DNA from 2 places in the Psychrilyobacter piezotolerans genome. Region 1 is predicted to be linked to the other one. Evidence: riboswitches for the same ligand, from Rfam matches in the RefSeq annotation. Region 1 holds a riboswitch; the other holds the start of a gene.
The links. Region 1 has a riboswitch for lysine ahead of DYH56_RS12210 (Na+/H+ antiporter NhaC family protein). Riboswitches for the same ligand answer to the same signal wherever they lie in the genome.
Positions count from the first base shown of each region.

Region 2: another riboswitch for lysine. It lies ahead of DYH56_RS09245 (aspartate kinase); the one in region 1 lies ahead of DYH56_RS12210 (Na+/H+ antiporter NhaC family protein).

Region 1 is NZ_QUAJ01000024.1:19,296-22,950, reverse strand. It holds gene DYH56_RS12215 (YeeE/YedE family protein) at 1-1,089, shown strand, start outside; lysine riboswitch at 1,152-1,326, shown strand; gene DYH56_RS12210 (Na+/H+ antiporter NhaC family protein) at 1,450-3,186, shown strand; gene DYH56_RS12205 (glycosyltransferase family 9 protein) at 3,286-3,655, shown strand, end outside.
Region 2 is NZ_QUAJ01000015.1:13,780-17,434, reverse strand. It holds gene DYH56_RS09255 (ABC-F family ATP-binding cassette domain-containing protein) at 1-134, shown strand, start outside; gene DYH56_RS09250 (M20 metallopeptidase family protein) at 186-1,328, opposite strand; lysine riboswitch at 1,543-1,718, shown strand; gene DYH56_RS09245 (aspartate kinase) at 1,818-3,020, shown strand; gene DYH56_RS09240 (aspartate-semialdehyde dehydrogenase) at 3,044-3,655, shown strand, end outside.

The DNA of each region.
Region 1 (3,655 bases):
TATATGTTCTTGGGAACTTCTATCTTATCCGCTGCATTTCTTTATAATGCAGATGCTTCATCTTATGATTTATGGGTAAACCAGGTTAACTCCGGGTTAATCCTTGGTGGAATCATGTTTGGATTTGGTATGACATTTTCAGTTTGTTGTGCATCGGGAGTTTTAACAGATGTTGTTACTGGATTTTCAAGAGGTTTTATAACTCTTATCTTTTTCGGTATGGGTGTTTTCCTAGGGTTTCCTTTCCAAAGAGCAGCAACTTGGGTAAAAGATGCCGGTATTCCAACGGATTGGATCAGAAAATCATGGTTCACCTCTGAAACAGGAGCAAAGTTATATAACGGAGTTTATTTCCCGGACTTATTCAAATGGGATGGATTAGACGGATATTTAGGAGCAGTTTTATTAACTTCATTCCTATGTGGTATTGTAGTTTATTTATCTAAAAAATACGAATCATCTAGAAAAATCTCAGGAACTTTTACAGGGGTACCCAGTGAAATAGAGCAGGTTAAAATCGTCACTCAAAAGGATGAGAGTAATAAAGAATTCAAATTATTAAGTGAAGAGACATATGTAAAATTATTTGTTAAACCTTGGAGTATGGGAGTAGGGGCTGCAGTAATAGCAGTTATATTCACATTATTAATGGGTGTAACTAAAGCCGGATGGGGAGCTTCTACGCCTTACGGATGGTGGTTTGGAAGATTCTTAATGGTATTCGGAGTATCACCTGAATCATTATCTAACTTTACTAACTTCCCAGTAAAATTATACACAATGCCATTTTTCAACCATCCAATCAATGTTCAAAATGTAGGGATCATGGTAGGAACGGTAATTTGCTTACTTTTAGCCGGGACATTTAAAAGTGTAGTGACAAGTGAAATTAAAGTTACACCTAAACAGGTAGCTTTATATGCTATGGGTGGAATATTAATGGGATTAGGAACTAGACTTGCAAACGGTTGTAATGTAGGAGCACTATATACTCCAATTGCAAACTTCTCACTATCCGGATGGGTTTTCTTTGCTGCTTTAGTAGGTGGAGGAATTTTAGGAAACAGAGTTGCAGTAAAAATAAAATAATTAAAATATGTTTGACAAATATAGCTGAAATGGATATACTAGTCTGAACATAAAAATATATGAATGAAGATAGAGGTTGCAAACCTTAGGAGTATTTTGGAGGAGTCGGATAGACTTTGAGACCAAAAGAAAGGAAGTTTTGCCGAAATTTAAGATTTGTCGAAATCTTAGGTTGGGACTATGGATAATATCTGTAGGACTGTCATTATCAGATGATAATGGGGAGCTGTCGAATGATTTTAAGATAGAGCCTATTATACATAACTATAGGTTTATAAATTAGAGTTATCGGTAGAGATCCGATAACTCTTTTTTTGAGTTAAAAGATCTCCTTTCTTCAAAACATCAAGGAGGAAAGATATGAGAGGTATAATAATTGTATTGTTGTTAGGAGTTATGAGTAGTTTGGGGTTTGGAGCAGATTCGGCAGAGGCAGCGTTAAATTTAGGGATGTGGACACTGTTGCCACCAATTGTAGCTATAACTTTAGCTTTTATCACTAAGAATGTAATTTTGTCATTGTTTATAGGAATCTATTCAGGATCGTTTTTACTGGGAATAACTCAGGGGAAAAATTATTTATTTAGTCTATTGGGAGGATTTTCCGATATAACCAACAGGGTAATCGGGTCCATGGCAGATTCATGGAATGCAGGTATAATCTTACAGTGTTTAACTATAGGGGGATTGGTAGCATTGATCTCTAAAATGGGGGGAGCAAGAGCTGTGGCAGAATCTTTGGCCAAAAGAGCAAAAACTCCCAGATCAGCTCAATTGATCACCTGGGTTATGGGATTATTTATCTTCTTCGATGACTATGCCAATGCACTTATTGTAGGACCGATTATGAGACCCATAACGGATAAGATGAGAATATCCAGAGAAAAATTAGCATTTATAATAGATTCCACTGCAGCTCCGATTGCAGGGATAGCCCTTATCTCTACCTGGGTAGGATATGAAATATCGGTAATAAAAGACGGATATTCACTGATAGGAATGGATAATATAAATGCATACAGTATCTTTGTACAAACAATTCCATATAGATTTTATAATATACTGATGCTGATATTTGTGGCTTCTACAGCATATTTCTTGAGAGAATTTGGTCCCATGGCCAAAGCTGAAATGAGAGCCAGAACAACCGGTCAGGTAACAAGCGGTTCAGCAGCTAAAGTTTCTCCTGAGGAAGCTGCGATGATAGCTCCCAAAGAGGGAGTGGCATTGAACATATGGAACGCCATCATACCTATCATGGTATTGATCGTAGGTTCTTTTGTAGGTTTCTATCTGAATGGAAAGGGTTATTTAGAGGGAGCGGTACTGGAGACTGTAAATAATTCTCCACTGTCATTTTATGCCATCAGGGAAACCTTTGGAAATGCCGATGCATCATTGGTAATATTCCAGGCAGCATTGTTTGCTTCCATTGTAGCTATCATTATGGGAATATCTAAGAAGATATTTAAGTTTTCAGAGGCTGTCGATACCTGGGTACACGGGATGAAATCATTGGTGATCACAGGAGTTATCTTATTATTGGCCTGGTCACTGACTTCTCTGATAAAGGAATTAGGAACATCGGTATACCTGGTAAATGCACTGGCTGGAAGTATACCAAAATCAATTCTGCCATCTATAATATTTGTCTTGGGATCTGTAATTGCTTTTTCTACAGGAACATCATATGGAACTATGGGAATATTGATGCCCCTGGCAATACCGTTAGCTAATGCCATCGGTGGAGGGGCCGGGTTATCGGGAGAAACATTATCATCATATATAGTAATGAGTATAGGAGCAGTTCTTACAGGAGCTATCTTCGGGGATCATTGTTCACCGATATCCGATACAACTATTCTTTCATCCATGGGAGCTGAATGTGATCATATAGAGCATGTTAAAACTCAAGTTATATATGCACTTGTGGTAGGAGCTATCACAGTATTATTTGGATATCTGCCAGTTGGGATGGGAATATCTATCTATATCGTTTTACCTATATCCGTACTGGTTACTATACTTACTGTAAGGTTTGCAGGTAAGTCTGTAGAGGAAGTATCGGTGGTAAAAGAAGAAGTGGAATTAGCATAGAAAATTTAGGAGACCTAGTCGAAAACCCGACTAGGTTTTTTTTATTTTGAATAATAATTATGGTATAATAAAATGATAAAAAACTAGTGTAATTATAGATTGGGGGAAAAAATGAGAATATTAATAATAAGACTGAGTTCAATAGGGGATGTTATCTTGACCACCCCAATCCTGAAAAAATTAAAAGAAAAAAATAAAAACTTAAAGATTGACTTTATAGTCTTGGATAAATTTAAAGACGCCATAGAGGGTAATCCCAATATAGATAACCTGATAACCTTTAAAAAAGATACAGATGACGGGATAAAAAATATAAGGCGATTTTCAAAGATGTTGAAAGAAAATAACTATGATTATGTGTTTGATCTGCACTCCAAGGTAAGATCCAGATTAATCACATTTTTTTTGGGAGAGAAAACTTTCAGGTATATAAAAAGATCGCTATATAAGACTATCCTGGTAAAATTAG
Region 2 (3,655 bases), on a different contig from region 1:
ATGAGTTCATCCAGACTGTATCCAATAGAATTATCGAGATAACTCCTAACGGAATCGTCGATAAGTTGATGGAATTTGATGAATATATCAAAGACGAAGGTGTAGAAGCCAGACTTGCAGAGATGTATAATTAAAATAAAAAGCTGAGACTCGTCTCAGCTTTTTTTATTTTAATAGTAATTTTTTTAATCCAAGATCCCTAATTTCTTACAGATACCCCTGTATACCCTGAGCCCGTTTTCCAATACTTTCTCGTCAAAATTAAATTTGGAATTATGCAGGGATTCTACATAACCAAGGTCCTCATTTTTGGTTCCCACAAAGAAAAAAAGTCCCCTGCTTACCTCCTGATAAAATCCGAAATCCTCTGCCAGCATCTCCGGATCTATCTCTTGAAATTTCAGCTTTTCTTCCCCTCTGACAACGTCTTCCAGAACATCATAATATTCCCTGTCATTTATGACAGGGGGATATCCTTCGGCCAGATCTATCTCTATTTCTACCCCATAACTGAGTTCCATCCCACGGGCTATATCCCTTATTTTATTTACGATAAAATTAAAGGTCTCTGTAGAAAAAGCCCTGATAGTCCCCTCCATCCGGGTAACTTCCGGAATGATATTCCTTATGGTTCCCCCCTCTATTTTCCCTATGGCTATTATACTGGGATCAAAGGGAGCTATAAATTTTGAGGTAATCAGATTAAACCCTTCCAGCATCTTCCCGGCTGCCTGGATGGAATCCACTCCCAAATGAGGCTGTCCCCCATGACCGCTCTTTCCTCTGATAACTATATTGATCTCGGCTGCCTTGGCCATAAATCCCCCTGCTCTGCAGCCGATTATTCCTTCCTCCAGCTTAGGAAAGAGATGAAGTCCGAAGATCCCCACAACATTATATTTTTCTAAAATTCCACTAGTTACAATATCTTTGGCTCCTCCCGGTCCTTCCTCGGCAGGCTGAAAAATTATTAAGATATTTTTCTTTAATTTTTTCCCCCTTAAATAATCCATAAACCCCAATAGGGTTGCCATATGACCGTCATGCCCGCAGGCATGCATGAGTCCCGTGTGTTTAGACTCATAAGAAACTCCCGTTTCTTCTAAAATAGTTAAAGCATCCATATCCGTCCTGAACCCATAGGTTTCCTTGGAATTTCCATCCAGATAGACATAGATTCCGGTTCCGCAAATTATCTCGGGCTCATACCCCATCTTTTTTATCTCTTGGAGCAGGTAAGTTTGGGTCTTTTTTTCCATATATCCCAATTCCGGGATTTCATGCAAATTTCTCCTGTATTTCTTCATATTTTCTGTTATTTTTTCCACTCTTCCTCCTTAAAAACAAATTATTTATATTATTTTTTAATATTTTACTCTTAAATAAGAGTAAACCTCATTTTTTTGTTATTTAAAAATATATATTATTTATGTTATACATATACTACATGTATTTAAAAATTTAATATATATATAGTATACATAACATATACATTATCTATATTTTATTTTGTTTTGCATTTAGTATATACTTACTTCAAATAATAAAAATAGAGGTTGCGAGTACAAATAGTAAAAACAGGGAGAAGGCATTTTAGGATCTGTTTTGAAAGGTGTAATTGCCGAAGTGTGGATTTTGCAAGAATTTATGCTGGGGATATGGATAAGATCCATATAACTGTCATTATCATAATCAGGTAATGGGGTGCTATTTGAAGTCATAGATTAATCTTTTATCTTGTTTTTTGATATGGATGTAATTTTTACTCTTCAGTAGTTCCCACTACTGGAGAGTTTTTTTTTAGGAGGAAATAAAATATGATCGTTGTACACAAATATGGAGGAAGTTCACTGGCTGACTTAGATAAGATAAAAAATATAGCCTCCCACATCTCAAAATTAAGTGATGCAGGGGAGCAGATTGTTGTAGTTGCCTCTGCCATGGGGAAAACCACCAATAAACTGATTGAGATGGCTAAAAAAATTTCTGAAACACCAAATATAAGGGAATTGGACAGCCTTATGGCTACCGGTGAGCAGCAAACTGTTGCCCTGTTATCCATGGCCTTAAATGAGTTGGGGAAAAAATCCATCTCTCTTACAGGATCCCAGGCAGGAATAACCACCATAGGTCATCACACTAAAAGCAGGATTAAGAGTGTCGATCCTAAAATAATAATTTCCCATTTGAATCGCGGAAAAGTAGTCATTGTGGCCGGATTTCAGGGGATGAACCAAAAAGGGGATATCACTACCCTGGGCAGAGGAGGATCGGATACCAGTGCTGTAGCCCTGGCTGCCAGTTTAGGTGCACGGTGTGAAATTTACACCGATGTGGATGGAATTTACAGCATCGATCCCAGAGTATATTCCGATGCAAAAAAAATAAAATATATATCATACGAGGAGATGATGGAGATGGCAAATTTAGGAGCCGGTATCATGGAAACAAGGGCTGTAGAGCTGGGAAAAAAATATAACGTTCCCATCTATGTGGGAGAAAGTTTGAGGGATCATGACGGTACCCTTATATTAAATCAAGATGAGATTATGGAGGATAAACCCATTACCGGTATCACCTTAAATGAGGATATTTTTATGGTAAATATCCAGCACCTTCCCTATTCAGAGAGCTTGGTAGCAGGTATTTTTAACACCTTGGGTAAATTTGAGTTAAATATCGATATGATCAGCCAAAACATTACTACTGCAGGAACCTTAGATCTTTCCTTTAGCTGTTTTAAAAGGGAAGAATCACTTTTAAAGAAAGCCATCGAGGAATTAAAAAATAAATTCGAGGAAATTTCCATAGAAATAAAATCTGACTTAATCATGATTTCATTGGTTGGAATTGGAATGGTAAGTCATTCCGGTGTGGCAGCCAAGGTGTTTAATACTCTGGCTGAAAATAAAATTCCTTTTTATCATATAACTACTTCTGAGATCAGTATTTCATGTACAATCTCTAAGGATCATAAAAAGACTGCCACTGAGATGTTAGCCAGAGAATTTGATTTATAAAAACACCAATTTAGGAGGAGATCATGAAAAAATATAACATTGCCATTGTAGGAGCTACCGGAATGGTCGGAAGAACCTTTCTCAAGGTATTGGAGGAAAGAAATTTTCCCATAGATAACCTCTACCTTTTAGCCTCATCCAGATCCTGTGGAACAAAAATTAATTTTAAAAATAAAACATATATAGTAGAGGAACTTAAACCAGAATCTTTTTCTAAGAAGATAGACATAGCTTTATTTTCTGCCGGAGGGGATCTGAGCAGAGAAATGGCTCCCGTGGCTGTTTCTTGTGGGATTACAGTTATAGATAACAGCAGTGCATGGAGGATGGATCCGGCTGTTCCCTTAGTGGTACCGGAAGTGAATCCGGAAGCAATAAAGGATAATTTACTCATCGCTAACCCTAATTGTTCCACCATCCAGGTGGCGGTTCCTCTAAAGGTATTGGATGATCTCTATGGGATAAAAAGAGTTATCTATTCTACCTATCAGGCTGTATCCGGATCCGGAGTAGCCGGAGTTGAAGATCTAAAAAATGGGATAGAAGGAAAAGAACCTTCAAATTACCCCTACCCCATAGCCTTCAACTGCCTTCCCCATATAGATGACTTTACAGAAAGCGGATACACTAAGGAA